One region of the Streptomyces sp. S07_1.15 genome, then DNA from elsewhere that is predicted to be linked to it. Evidence: riboswitches for the same ligand, from Rfam matches in the RefSeq annotation. Region 1 holds a riboswitch; each other region holds the start of a gene.

What was found. A riboswitch is a leader RNA that binds a small molecule or an ion and turns the genes downstream of it on or off. The one in region 1 is predicted to bind cyclic di-AMP.
Region 2: another riboswitch for cyclic di-AMP. It lies ahead of LIX60_RS29355 (transglycosylase family protein); the one in region 1 lies ahead of LIX60_RS19025 (transglycosylase family protein).
Region 3: another riboswitch for cyclic di-AMP. It lies ahead of LIX60_RS07410 (M23 family metallopeptidase); the one in region 1 lies ahead of LIX60_RS19025 (transglycosylase family protein).
Region 4: another riboswitch for cyclic di-AMP. It lies ahead of LIX60_RS16670 (M23 family metallopeptidase); the one in region 1 lies ahead of LIX60_RS19025 (transglycosylase family protein).

Annotation. Positions count from the first base shown of each region.
Region 1 is NZ_JAJBZK010000001.1:4,402,268-4,405,662, forward strand. It holds gene LIX60_RS19015 (cytochrome P450) at 1-605, shown strand, start outside; gene LIX60_RS31770 (transglycosylase family protein) at 721-1,602, shown strand; cyclic di-AMP (ydaO/yuaA leader) riboswitch at 1,923-2,087, shown strand; gene LIX60_RS19025 (transglycosylase family protein) at 2,092-2,829, shown strand; gene eno (phosphopyruvate hydratase) at 3,118-3,395, shown strand, end outside.
Region 2 is NZ_JAJBZK010000001.1:6,829,513-6,832,907, reverse strand. It holds gene LIX60_RS29360 (transglycosylase family protein) at 1-421, opposite strand, end outside; gene LIX60_RS29355 (transglycosylase family protein) at 805-2,019, opposite strand; cyclic di-AMP (ydaO/yuaA leader) riboswitch at 2,024-2,242, opposite strand; gene LIX60_RS29350 (adenosylcobinamide amidohydrolase) at 2,680-3,395, shown strand, end outside.
Region 3 is NZ_JAJBZK010000001.1:1,742,658-1,746,052, forward strand. It holds gene LIX60_RS07405 (GntR family transcriptional regulator) at 102-809, opposite strand; gene LIX60_RS07410 (M23 family metallopeptidase) at 1,051-1,845, opposite strand; cyclic di-AMP (ydaO/yuaA leader) riboswitch at 1,860-2,079, opposite strand; gene LIX60_RS07415 (pitrilysin family protein) at 2,435-3,395, opposite strand, start outside.
Region 4 is NZ_JAJBZK010000001.1:3,858,925-3,862,319, reverse strand. It holds gene LIX60_RS16670 (M23 family metallopeptidase) at 182-1,213, opposite strand; cyclic di-AMP (ydaO/yuaA leader) riboswitch at 1,225-1,392, opposite strand; gene LIX60_RS16665 (PP2C family protein-serine/threonine phosphatase) at 1,762-2,949, opposite strand; gene LIX60_RS16660 (hypothetical protein) at 3,267-3,395, shown strand, end outside.

The sequences.
Region 1 (3,395 bases):
ACGGCGAGCACCTCACCGAGGGGGAGGCCGCCGCCATGGCCTTCATCCTCCTCTTCGCCGGCTTCGAGACCACCGTCAACCTCATCGGCAACGGCATGTACACCCTGCTCCGCCAACCCGGCCCGCGCGAGCGGCTCCAGCGCTCACTGGCCGCCGGCGAGACGGAGCTGCTGGCGACCGGGGTCGAGGAACTGCTCCGCTACGACGGCCCGGTGGAGCTGGCGACCTGGCGCTACGCCTCCGAGCCGGCCGTCATCGGCGGGCAGCGCATCGCCGCCGGCGACCCGGTGCTGGTGGTGCTCGCCGCCGCCGACCGCGACCCGGCGCGCTTCACGGACCCGGACACCCTGGACCTCTCCCGCACCGACAACCCGCACCTCGGCTACGGCCACGGCATCCACTACTGTCTCGGGGCCCCGCTCGCCCGGCTGGAGGCGCGCACCGCGCTGGCGACCCTGCTGCGCAGGCTCCCGGATCTCCGACTGGCGGCCGATCCGGAGGAGTTGCGATGGCGCGGCGGACTGATCATGCGCGGCCTGCGTACCCTGCCGGTGGAGTTCGCCCCTGTGCCCGTACCGGACCCGGGGGAAACACGCCGCACCTGACGTGGCATCATTCGTGATCTTCGCGTGATCTCCACTACATCGACTTGTGACGCGCCTCCGGTGCCCGCTATTTTTCGGCGGGACTTGACCTTCGGCCCTCGACGAAAGGCCCTTCATGCTTTCCGGCAACGGCAGACACCGCAAACCCCGTCAGGCTCCGGCTCTTCTCGTCACGGCGGGCGTGGCCGGCGCGGGGATCGCGATGCCGCTGCTCGGCGCGACGGGCGCGCAGGCCGCCGACGCCGGCACCTGGGACAAGGTCGCCGAGTGCGAGAGCGGCGGCCTGTGGAGCGCGGACACCGGCAACGGCTACTACGGCGGACTGCAGTTCACCCAGCAGACCTGGGAGCAGTACGGCGGGCTGGACTACGCGCCCAGCGCCGACCAGGCCAGTCGCAACGCGCAGATCGCCGTCGCGGAGAAGGTCCTCGCGGCCGTCGGGCCGAGCGCCTGGCCGAAGTGCGGCGCGGACGCGGGCCTCACCGGGAAGGGCAAGGCGGCCGACGCGGCCTCCGAGGACTCCGATGCCGAGGGCGGGCAGCAGTCGGGCGGCCTGCTCGGCGGCCTGCTGGAGACCGGCGGCTCCGGTGACGACGCGGACGGCTCCGGCGCCGGGGACTCCGCTCCCGGGCAGGGCGGCGAGTCCGCCGCGCCGTCGGACGAGGAGGAGCCGGACGAGGGCCTCCTCGACCTGGGGCTGTCCGGCACCGCCGACGAGAAGGCCCCCTCCAAGAGCGGCAAGCACCGCGGGGAGCCCGCGCCGGAGGAGACCGCGGTGGAGGCCGGGGACGAGGACGAGGACCGCGCGTCCGGGCGCCACGCCTCCCGTGACGACGCGGCGGCCGACCGCGGTACCGAGCGCCCGTCGCCGGAGCCCGGCCCCTACGCCGTGCTTCCGGAGGCCGTCTACGGCGGCGCGGCCGACGACCGTTCGGTGTCGGGCGAGTGGACGTACTCCGCGAACGCCGCGACGTGGTCGGCGCGGCCGGCGCTCTGATCCGCCCCGGTGGCGGCCGGGCGCGCACCGTCCCGCGGAGTGCCCGGCGCCGGCTCCGGCCGCTCCGGGCCGCGCGGCAGCACACCCGGTGCGGCGCGCGGTCCCTGCGTCCCATCGGATGAACCGGGGCCACCGGCCGCCCTCTTCGCCGTCCGGGCCGTCACCTGCGACAACGGCGGTACGGACGACCGTGCGGGAGGTAAGTGACGGTGTGTCGGATTATGTCCCGTCAGCGACGATGTGCTTAACGTCTTATCGCTCGCCGCCAGCGGGCACCCCCGACCACCACGCCGAGTCCTGCCGGTGGCCGGAGGGCAGTCGCCGCGCAAGCGCCGTAGGCAGGAGCGGGGGACCCAGGTAAGTGCCGTGAGGACCGCCCGCGCGGACCGACCGGCTAGGGGTGAAGCCCAGTGCGGGAGCACTCGGCAGGGCCGCTCACAGCCCCAACCCGACAGCTCACCTCGCAGGCGTCGGTGAGAGAGACGTTTCATGCTGCGTACCGGTTACAAGGGCAGGCACCGCCGCCCCGCCCCGCCCAAGTCACGTCGTATCGTCACGTTCGCCGGCGCCGCCGGCACCGCCGCGGCCATCCCGCTCGTGGGCACCGCCGACTCCGCCTCCGCCGCCTCCGTCGACACCTGGGAGGCCGTGGCCCAGTGCGAGTCCAGCGGCAACTGGAAGATCAACACAGGCAACGGCCACTACGGCGGGCTGCAGTTCAAGCAGTCCAGCTGGAAAGCCGCCGGCGGGCTGCGCTACGCCCCGCGAGCCGACCTCGCCACCAAGGAAGAGCAGATCGCGACCGCCGAACGGCTGCTCGCCATGCAGGGGCCGGGCGCCTGGACCTGTGCCGGGGCGGGCGGGCTGAAGGCGGGCGGCCCCGCCCCCGGCGTCGCCCCGCTCACCGGACTCGGCCGGGAGACCGGTGGGCAGAAGCAGGAGCAGGCCGCGCCGCGGCAGGAGCGGTCCGCGGACGCGCCCGCCGCCCGGGCGGAGCGGCGGGACGCGGCCGCAGCGTCGAAGACCGGGGAAGCCGCCGGTACGGAGAAGAAGTCCGCTCCCGAGCTGGTCGACGGCAAGTACGAGGTCGTCGAGGGCGACACCCTCTCCGAGATCGCCGAGACCCTGGGGATCAAGGGCGGCTGGCAGAAGCTCTACGCCATGAACCGGGACAAGATCGACGCCCCGGACGTCATCTACCCCGGCCAGCTCCTCAGGCTGAGCTGACCGCCCCGCAGGGCCGCCCCGCTCCGGGCGGCACGGCACCGGCCCGGCGCGCCCCCCGGCGGCGCCGGGCCGGTGCCTTTCCGCTCCCCGCGCCACGGCGCCCCCGGGCACCTCTTCGAGCCACCTCTTCCGAGGTGATTGCCCCCTCAATGCCGGATTTCGGATGTCTTTTCGTCTCGCCGGACGGGCGGTCGGCCGACCCCGGCCCCCGGGCCGGTTAGGCTCGTGGCGCAGAGCCGTTCGCGGCGAGAAAGACACTGCGATCCAGCGTCACATTCCCAGAAGGAGATGCTCGTGCCGTCCATCGACGTCGTCGTAGCCCGGGAGATCCTCGACTCGCGAGGCAACCCAACGGTCGAGGTCGAGGTCGGCCTCGACGACGGCAGCACAGGCCGTGCTGCCGTCCCCTCCGGTGCCTCCACCGGGGCGTTCGAGGCCCTCGAGCTCCGTGACGGCGACAAGAACCGCTACGGCGGCAAGGGTGTGGAGAAGGCCGTCCTCGCGGTCATCGAGCAGATCGGCCCGGAGCTCGTCGGCTACGACGCCACCGAGCAGCGGCTGATCGA
Region 2 (3,395 bases), 2.4 Mb from region 1:
CGGACCGGTCCGCGGCCGGCGCGGTGTCCGGACCGTCGCCGCCGCGGGCGAGGCCGGCCCGCGGCCCGCAGTTCGGCCATGCGCCGGGGCCCTGGCCGTCGAGGACCTTCTCGGCTGTCGCGAGCTGCTCCGCCCGGGTGGCGAGGTCGGCGCGCGGCGCGTACCGGGTGCCGCCGAACGCCTCCCAGGTGCTCTGCGAGAACTGGAGGCCGCCGTAGTAGCCGTTGCCCGTGTTGATGTCCCAGTCGTTGCCGCTCTCGCACTCGGCGACCCGCTCCCAGGTGTCGGCGGAGGCGGCGCTCGCGCTCGCGGCGGCCACCAGCGGGAGGGCGATGCCCGCGCCTCCGGCGGTGACGGTCAACGACGCCTGGGAGATACGGCTCGGCTGGTGCCGGCGGTGCCGTCCGCGGGTGGGGGGCATCGGCTGGGGTCCTCTCCTGCGCTGGGGCCGAAAAAGGCGGCCGCGCAAGGGAGTTCGCGGGCCGTGCCCAAGATAGGCGGGCGCATTCCGCGTCACAACCGATTCCGGGAATCTGCGGGACGATTATCGGATTTCGAAGAAGTGAATCTTGAAAAGGAGCGCTGCGGGGGAAGGCCTGTTTCCCGGTGTAACCCCTGCTGATCCCTGGTGCGCCGGCAGCTGCCGGCCGGCCGTCCGCTCTTCGCCCCGGAAGATCGAATTCCGCGGCGGCTTCCCCTCCTTTTCCGGCCACCGGCCCGCGCGCCCGGCCGGAAACGGGCGAGGTGCCCGTTCCCGCGGGGCGGGAACGGGCACCTCGGATGGTGCTGTGCGGTGCGGGGAGGTCAGATGGAGACGCCCTTGCCCCGCAGGTAGGCCAGCGGGTCCACGTCGGAGCCGTAGCCCTGGCCGGTCCGGACCTCGAAGTGCAGGTGCGGGCCGGTGCTGTTGCCGGTGGAACCGGACAGCCCGAGCTGCTGGCCGCCCTGGACGGTCTGGCCGGCCGAGACGGACAGCGAGGACAGGTGGGCGTACTGGCTGAACTTGCCGTCGGCGTGCCGGACGACGACCTCGTTGCCGTACGCGCCGGCCCAGCCCGCGGAGACGACCGTGCCGGAGCCGATCGACTTCACCGAGGTGCCGGTGGCGACGGAGAAGTCGACGCCGGTGTGGTAACCGCTGGACCAGCTGCCGCCCGAGGCCCGGTACGGGGTGCTCGGGGAAGCGGCGACCGGGGCGCTGAAGCCCGCGGCGTTGGCCTGGGCCTGCTGGACGGCCGGCTTCTCGGCGGCCTTGGCCGGGGCCTTGGCCTCGGACTTCTGGGCCTTCGGCGCGGCCTTGGGGGCCTCCGCCTTCGGAGCGGCCTGCTCGCCGTCCAGCGAGTACTTCTGACCCGGGAAGATCAGGTTCGGGTTACCGCCTATGACCTCGCGGTTCCCCTCGTAGATGCTCTCCCAGCCACCCTCGACGCCCTTGGCCTCGGCGATCTTGGCAAGGGTGTCACCGCTGACGACGGTGTACGAAGAGGTCTTCGCGGTGCCGGCGTCCGACGGAGACGGCTTGGCGGCCTTCTTCTCGGCCTTCGGCGCGGCCTTGGGGGCCTCCGCCTCGGGAGCCTCGGCCTTGGGGGTGTCCGCGGCCTGGCCCTGCTGCTTGGCGCCGGTGTCGACGGCGGGGGCCTCGCCACCGCGGGTGAGACCGGCCTTGACGGAGCAGACCGGCCAGGCGCCCGGGCCCTGGCCCGCGAGCACCTTCTCGGCGATCGCGATCTGCTGGTCCTTGGTGGCGAGGTCCGCGCGCGGCGCGAACTCGGTACCACCGAAGGCGGCCCAGGTGCTCTGCGTGAACTGCAGGCCACCGTAGAAGCCGTTGCCCGTGTTGATGCTCCAGTTACCGGTGCTCTCGCACTGGGCGACCTTGTCCCAGGTCCCGACCGAAGCGGCGCTGGCGCCGGAGGCGCCGACGAGGGGGAGTACGAGGCCCGCGCCACCGGTGGTGACGGCGAGCGTGGCGATGGAAAGACGGCTGGTGCGAGTACGGCGATGACGTCCGCGAGACATAGGGGTATTTCCTCTCCTACGCCTACGAGGTGAGCTGTCGGGTTCGGGCTGGAGTTGCCCGGACGCATTCGGTCGGCCGGCTCGGCCGGCCTGCGCGTCTTCACCCCGAGCCGCACCGTGTGGTGTGTCACACGGTCCGGCGACTTACCTTTGGGTCCCCCGCTCCTGCCGTGGTGCGTCGTGGTTTCCCTCCTCCGGCGGCAGGATTCGGCGTTCCGGAGGAAGAATGCCCGCCAAGCTTTCGGCGGAGCAGCGGCAAACGTAAGCGCTCGGTTTTCACCAAAGCAAGGAGAAGTCGGACAGCCGGGTGTTTACCGGCGGTATTTGCGGGGATGGCGTGACGCGGTGCGCACAACTCCCGGCAAAGAGCGACGAAAATCCTCGCCGTTCGCCGCCCGGAAACAGCAGAGGGTTACATCCTCGACGGAACAGCGGCATTCGGATGCATTGCGTCACCTTTCCCCTCCGCATTCTGTGAAGCGCGTCACCGGTGAATGTTTTGTCCGTTTTGAGGTGTTCTCGGGCGGGAGTGGAGCGGCGGCCGGGGTCGCCGCCGGGCTGCCCGCCCCCTTCCCGCGGCCGGCGTCTACGATCATGGCCACCGGGCGCCGGGCCACTCCCCGGCCGCCTCCCGGACCCGGCCGACGGAGGACTGCCGCCGTGACCACCACCCCCCTGCCCCGCGCCGCGGCGGCGCCCGCACCGGTCCTGCTGCGGGCCGAGCGGCTCGCCCGCACCGAGGACGGAGCCTGCCGCCACGCCCTGCTGTGGCGCGCCGGGCCGGGCTGGCGGATGGCCAGCAGCGCCGTACTCGGCGGCGGCCTCGGTGAACGCGGCTGGGTGCTCAACGCCCAGGTGCGCCCCGGCTACACCCGGACCGATCCCGCCCGCCATCTGGCCGGGCTGGCCCGGGACGCCGGGCTGGCCGGGCCCGGTGTGGGGCTGATGACGGCCGCCGAGGTGGACGCGTGCACTCGCGCCGCCGACGGCGGTGTGGAGGCGCTGGTGACCACCGGCATCGGCGTCTCCGGCTGGGCCGCCTCCCCCGACCCGGGCTCCCCGGCACCCCCGCCGCCGGGCACGATCAACATCGTCGTCGCCGTACCGGCCCCGCTCGGCGACGCCGCACTCGTCAACGCCGTGGCCACGGCGACCGAGGCCAAGGTCCAGGCCCTGCTCGACGCGGGCTTCGACTGCTCCGGCACCCCCTCGGACGCGGTGTGCGTCGCGGCCCGCGCCGCCCGGCCCGGCGAGGAGCCTGAGGCCTTCGGCGGGCCGCGGTCGCTCTGGGGCGCGCGGCTGGCACGGGCCGTCCACACCGCCGTACGGGAGGGCGCCCGGCGGGAGCGGGAACGCACGGCGGCGGGCCTCGGCGG
Region 3 (3,395 bases), 2.7 Mb from region 1:
GTCCACCCGATATCCGCGTCACCGCCCCGTATACGCGTCCCGTCCGCACCTTCCCCGCTTCTCCGCCCTCTTTTCCCCACGCCCGCATTACGCCCGCGTTGTTAATTCTGGACGCGTTCCGTGTTGACGGATTGTTTCGGATTCCTCACCGCGGCCGGACGGCGGAGCCGGCTGCCGTCCGGCGGCGCGAGTTCGGTGTGCGCCGCCACAAGGGCCCGGGCACGCGCCGCGTCCCCCCGCGCGACGGCGTCCACGATGGCGCCGCGCTCCGTCCAGGTGTCGGCCGTGGGCGCCGACCGCGGGGCCGCGTACACCCACGCGATCTTGCGGCGGACCTGGGTGAGCAGGGCGATCAGGCTCGGACTGCCCGAAGCCTGGGCCAGCGTCTCGTGGAACCAGGCGTCCAGCGAGCGCAGATCCGCCGCCTGCCCGTGGCGCGCCCGCTCCCGGCCGAGCGCCACCAGCCCGCGCAGCACCTTGAGATGCGCCTCGGTGCGGCGCTGCGCCGCCCGCCCCGCGGCCAGGGGCTCCAGCAGGGAGCGGATCTCCAGCAGGTCGGCGGCCTCCCGCTCCGTCGGCTCGGCCACACAGGCGCCCGCGTGCCGCCGCGTGGTGACGAACCCCTCGGACTCCAGGGCCCGCAGGGCCTCCCGCACCGGGACCCGCGAGACGCCGTAGCGGCGCGCGAGCAGTTCCTCGGTGAGGCGGCTGCCGAAGGGATACGTCCCGGCGACGATGTCGTCGCGGATCGCATGGCGCACCGCGTGCGCCGGAATACGGCGGCCGGCGGGCGGCGAATCACCGTTCATCTCCGACTCCGCATTTCCGGACCTCCACTGGAATTCCCGTGGAACACAGGGCTCGACATTCCCGAACTGTATTGCAGGACGCGGAATATGGTGCCGGGGATGCGCGCCGGTGGAGGCGATCCGGCCAGGAAACCGGCCACGGCGGGAGGCGGCCGGGACGGACCGCAGGGCCCGGGCCGTCCGGAGCCGGATACGCGAAGACCCCGGCCGGGTGGGCCGGGGTCTCGCCTCGCGCCGGGCGTCAGACCGAGACGCCGTGCGACCGCAGGTACGCGACGGGGTCGATGTCGGAGCCGTACTCGGCGGTGGTGCGGGCCTCGAAGTGGAGGTGCGCACCGAAGGAGTTGCCGGTGTTCCCGGCAAGACCGATCTGCCGGCCGGGCGTGACCGCCTGGCCCGCGGTGACATTGAGGGCGGACAGGTGCCCGTACTGGGTGTAGGTGCCGTCGTTCATCCTGATGACGACGCTGTTGCCGTAGGAGCCGTCCCAGCCGGCCTCGACGACGGTGCCCGAGCCCACGGACTTGACCGGGGTGCCCTCGGCGGCCTTGAAGTCGATCCCGGTGTGGCTGCCGGAGGACCAGGCGGCACCGGAGGCGTGGTACTGGGTGGAGACGAAGCTGCCGTCGACCGGCATCACGAAGGTGTTGAGGCGCTTGCGCTCGGCCGCGCGGGCGGCCCGCTCCTTGGCGGCGCGCTCCTCCTTGGCCCGGGCGTCGGCGATCCGCTTGGCCTCGGCGGCCTCACGCCTGGCGGCGGCCTCGGCCCGCTCCATGGCGGCGGCCACGTCGGCGGCGGACTGCTGGGCCTCGGCCTGGTCGCCGATCCGCTCGCCGAGGGTGTCGTCGAGGACGACCGCCTGGCGGAGCCCGGTGTCCGCGGCCCCGCGGGCACTGTCGTCGGCGGCGAACGCCGGGGAGGCGAGCGTGGCGGCCACGCCGCTGGTGGCGAGGGTGGCCATGCCGGCGACGCGCGCGGGGCGGATGCCGCGACGGCTCGGACGGCGGTGCTTCCCGGTGGTACGGGTGGGCGGCATAGGGTGCGGCTGTCCTTTCCTTCCTTCTCGCCTACCGGGTTAGCTGACGGGTTCGGAGCAGGAAGGTCTCCTACGGGCCCCTCACGGGGAGGCGCCCGATTCACCCCAAGGGACCGGACCGTTCCCGTACCGCCGTCGGCGGCGTGGGGCGGCCCGTCCCGCACCGGTGAGGTACGGGAAGGAGGGTCCCCGGCTCCCCTGGCTCGCGCCATGGGGACTCGGCGATGACTGCCCGGTGCCGCGGTTTGCGGCGAAGTGCCCGGCCGGACAGCCGGATCGACGCTAAGACGGACGGCTCCGCCGCGCCAAACGAAACCGGCTTATTGTTGCGGAGGCCACAGGAGAGAACGCCCGCACCGCGGCAAAACGGGCCAAAGGGCGGTGCTCCCCGCCGCACGGAACGGCGGAATCGGCGCCTCCGCCGGGCCCGCCTCCGGAGCCCCCGCCCGGGCCCCGTGCGCCGTACCGGCGTGACGGGAAACGGCCGTGACGGACCGCCGGTTCCGACGGTGCGTCACGGCCGCCTGTCCGGCAGGTCGCGCGCTGCTCGACAGCTCGCGTCCCGAACGCCGGTGACCGGACCGGTCGTTCAGCCGCTGACGACCTTGACCTCCCCGATGCCCAGCGCCCGGACCGGCTCCTCGATCGCGGAGGCGTCCCCGACCAGCACCGTCACCAGGTTGTCCACCGGGAACGCGCTGACCGCGGCGGCGGTGGCCTCCACTGTGCCGGCCTCGGCGAGCCGGGCGTACAACTGCGCCTGGAAATCGTCCGGAAGGTACTGCTCGACCTGGTCGGCCAGGGTCCCGGCGACGGCCGCGGCGGTCTCGTACTTCAGCGGCGCGACCCCGACCAGGTTCTGCACGGCCACATCGCGCTCCTCGTCGGTCAGCCCGCCGGCCGCGAGGGTGCGCAGCACCTGCCAGGTGTCCTCCAGGGCCGGGCCGGTGACGTCCGTGGCGACCGAGCCGCTGATGGCCAGCAGCGAGGCGCCCGTGCCCTCGGGCGTCGAGCGCAGCACCTGGCCGAAGGCGCGCACGCCGTAGGTGTAGCCCTTCTCCTCGCGCAGCACCCGGTCCAGGCGGGAGGTGAGCGTGCCGCCGAGGCAGTAGACGCCGAGCACCTGGGCCGCCCAGACCCGGTCGTGCCGGTCGGGGCCGACCCGGCCGATGAGGACCTGGGTCTGCACCGCGCCCGGCCGGTCCACGATCACGACCCGGCCGGTGTCGTCCGCCGTGATGGCCGGTACGGGGCGGGCCTCGGCCGTGCCGCCGGTCCAGGTGCCCAGGGTGCCGGCGAGGACCTCGGCCAGCGCGATGCCGGTGAAGTCGCCCACGATCACGGCGGTCGCGGTGGCGGGGCGGACGTGCGCCGCGTAGAACGCGCGGACGCCGGCCGCGTCCACCCGCGCGACGGTCTCCTCGGTGCCCTGCCGGGGCCGGGACATCCGGGACTCGGCCGGGAACAGCTCCTTGGAGAGCTCCATCGCGGCCCGGCGGGCGGGGTTGGCCAGCTCGTGCGGGATCTCGTCGAGACGGTTGCGGACCAGC
Region 4 (3,395 bases), 540 kb from region 1:
TGGGGCATACGCAGAAGCGGGACACGGGGTAACACCCGGAGGCCGGAGGGCGCGTCTGCGAGCGCGCCCTCCGCTTCCGGCCCCCGGACCGGGCCGAGCGAGCGTGGCCCGTCCGCGAACATGCCGCGGGATGCCGGAGGTTGACGGCTTGGGCTGCGGTGTGGTGGTGCGGTGGCGCGGTTCAGATGTTCTTGCCGTGGTCGCGGAGCCAGGCCGCGGGGTTGACCGGGTCGCCGCCGCCGGGCCGGACCTCCAGGTGGAGATGCGGGCCGGAGGAGTTGCCGGTGGAGCCGACGCGGCCGATCGTGTCGCCCGTGGTGACCTCGCCGGAGGTGACGGTCATCGAGGAGAGGTGGCAGTACCAGATCTCCGTGCCGTCATCGAGGGTGAGGATGATGCGGTAGCCGTACGAACCGGCCCAGCCGGCCTCGGTGATCGTGCCGCCGTGCACCGCCTTGACGGGGGTGCCGGTCGGGGCGGCGAAGTCCTGGCCGGTGTGGCTGCTGGACCACATGGAGCCGGACTCGCCGAAGCTCGAGGTGAGGGTGTAGGAGGAAAGCGGAAGCGCGTAGCTGGCGGCCAGCTTGGCCAGCCGCTCCTCCTCCGCCTTGCGCGCGGCTTCCTCGGCCGCCTTGCGCTCGGCCTCCTCGGCCGCCTTCTTCTTGGCCGCCTCGGCCTCCGCCTTCTTGGCGGCGGCGTCCTCGGCGGCCTTCTCCCGCGCGGCCTGCTCGGCGGCCAGCCGCTCGGTGGTCTCGGCGACGCTCTGCTGCTGCTCGGCCTGGCGCATGATGCGGGCCCGCAGGGCCTCACCGGCGTCGGCGCCCTGAGCGATCTCGTCCGTGGTGAGCCCGGCCTGCGACAGCGGGGCGCGGCTCGCGGTGGCGGAGACGTCGTTGGAGCCGCCGACCAGGGAGTCGATGGCCGGCAGCTTGTCCGTCACCGGGGAGAGGTCGGGCAGCGAGATGGGGGCCGGGGGACGGTCCTTGGCCGTGGCCATGCCGCCGGCGCCTACAGCCGCGATCACCCCGACGCCCAGGACGGCGCCGCTCCGGGCCATGCCTCCGCCGCGCTGTTTGACGACGCGGTGCCTGCCCCGGACCGGGGCGGTGGAGTCGGCGGTGGGATTCCACTCACCGACGGGCTCTCCGTCGAAGAGGGGTCCGGAGGTGGACGGACCGGCCCACGTCTCGGGGGCAGGGCTGCTGGACGCCACGGAGGCGCACTCCTTTCCTTCCTTCTCGCCTACCGGGTTAGCTGACGGGTTCGGAGCAGGAAGGTCTCCTACGGTTCCCTCCTCGCGGAGGGGCCCGATTCACCCCAAGGATTGGTTCCCCGGTTCCCTTGGTGCAGGTGGTGCTGTTCCGCGCATGCGGGATTCGGCGACTGCGCAGGCGGTGCCACCCTTGGTGGCGGCTGGGACGACCGCGCTGCGTTATCGAACGTTAATTGACGGAGCCCCCGTATTCCAAGCCGTTCCGGCTGATCTTTTGGTAATGACCCCACGGAGAAAACGGACATCGGCCGCCAGAGCCGGGCGAGTTGACCGGGCGCCGGAAAACCTGTTCCCGCTGATCGTGCGTCAGTCGTTATCGCCCGGACACCTGTCGTCACGCAGCGTTGCGGAGGCCGGGTGGCGGGCGTGAGGGGCGGGGCGCCGGAGCGGACCGCAGGGGCCCGTGGCCCCGGCCCGGCAGTCTGGAGATCCGGCCGTGGGGAGGTACGGCAGCGGGGAGGTCCGGCGGCGGTCCGGGGATCCGGCGGTCAGGAGCGCCGCTCGGGGACGTCCGTGACCGCGAGGAGCGCCATGTCGTCGTGGGCGCGGCCGCCGGTGTGCAGGGCCACGTCCCCGACGAGGGTGTCCAGCAACTCCTCCGGGTCGCTGAAGGACCGTCCGGCCAGACTGAGTTGGGGATCGTAGAACTCACCGGCACGGTTGCGGGCCTCCGTGACGCCGTCGGTGAAGAGCAGGAGGGTGCACCCGCGCGGAAACACGATCTCCTCCACCCGGTCCGGCTCGGTCCGCAGCCACGCCAGGCCGAGCGGTACGGCGGGCACTTCCGGTTCGACGGCGCACACGGCGCCGTCCCCGGTGAGCATCAGCGGGGCCGGGTGGCCGCGGTTGAGCAGCCGAAGCCTCCGGGCCGACAGCCCGGAAGCGCTCCCGCCGGGAGCGCCGGATCCACCCGGGTCCGCCCCGAGGGAGCCCTCGTGCGGGATCTCGGCGAGCACGGCCGTGGTGAACCCCTCGGCCCGCTCCAGCCCTTCCCGGCGCTTGGCCTCCCGCACGAGCGCGACCTCCAGCCGTTCCGCGATCCCCGTCAGCTCCGGCTCCTCCTCGGCCGCTTCCCGGAACGCCCCGAGGACGATCGCGACCGCGCCCACCGCCTCTATGCCCTTGCCGCGTACGTCACCGACGATGAGCCGCACCCCGTGCGGGGTGGACTGGACCGCGTAGAGGTCGCCGCCGATTCCCGCGTCCGCCTGCGCGGCCTCGTAGCGGGCGGCGACGCGCAGCCCGCCGATGCGGCCGGCAGGGGCCGGCAGCACGGCCCGCTGGGCGGCCTCCGCGACGTTCCGGACGGAGGCCAGTGCGCGGTGGCCGTGGCGCACCACACGGTTGATGAAGACGGCGAGGCCCGCCACGGTCACCACCGTGGCGGTGTCGAGCAGTGACTGGTACTGCCCGACCGTGCCGTGCAGCAGAGCGATCCCGAGCATCGCCAGGCTGGAGACGACGGCCGTCAGGATCGTGGCGGGGCCGGTGTAGAGGGCCGCGGCGACCATCGGCGCGGCCGCGAAGAACGGCGAGCCGGTCAGCTCCGGCGGTGCCAACAGGCCGAAGGCCAGGCCGCCGACGATCAGGACGCCCGGGATCCAGCAGGGGAACGGAGCACCGCGGAACCGTGTCCCGCCGTCGCCCCTGCTGCACAGCTGTCCTCGCTGCACCACCTGTGATCTCCTGCCCGGTCCCGGTCCGTCCGGTTACGGAACGACACCGCGCCCCCTGCCACCCTCGGCCGTTCCGGTCCGGAGGGCGAATCCGCGTCCGCCGTTCGGGTGACGGGCCGCGGTGGCACGGGCGGTGGCACGGACAGCGGCAAGGGCCGGGGCGGGGCGTGGGTCAGGGGCGTGGGTCAGGGGCGTGGGTCAGGGGCGTGGGCGGACGGCAAGCGCTGGGTCCACCGGGCCTCACCGTCGGCCTCCGCCCGGAGTCCGGTGACTCCGGACCCGGTGGTTCTTGCCCCCTTTCGTGTAGCTTCGAAGATATGAGGAGCACATCGCGCAATGCCGTGCTCGGACCGGTGCTCGCCCTGCTAGCGGCCCTTCTGGTCGCGGCCGGGCTCCTCGCTCCGGGCTCCCGGGCGGCCGACGGCCTCGGCGGCGCCGCGGAAGCC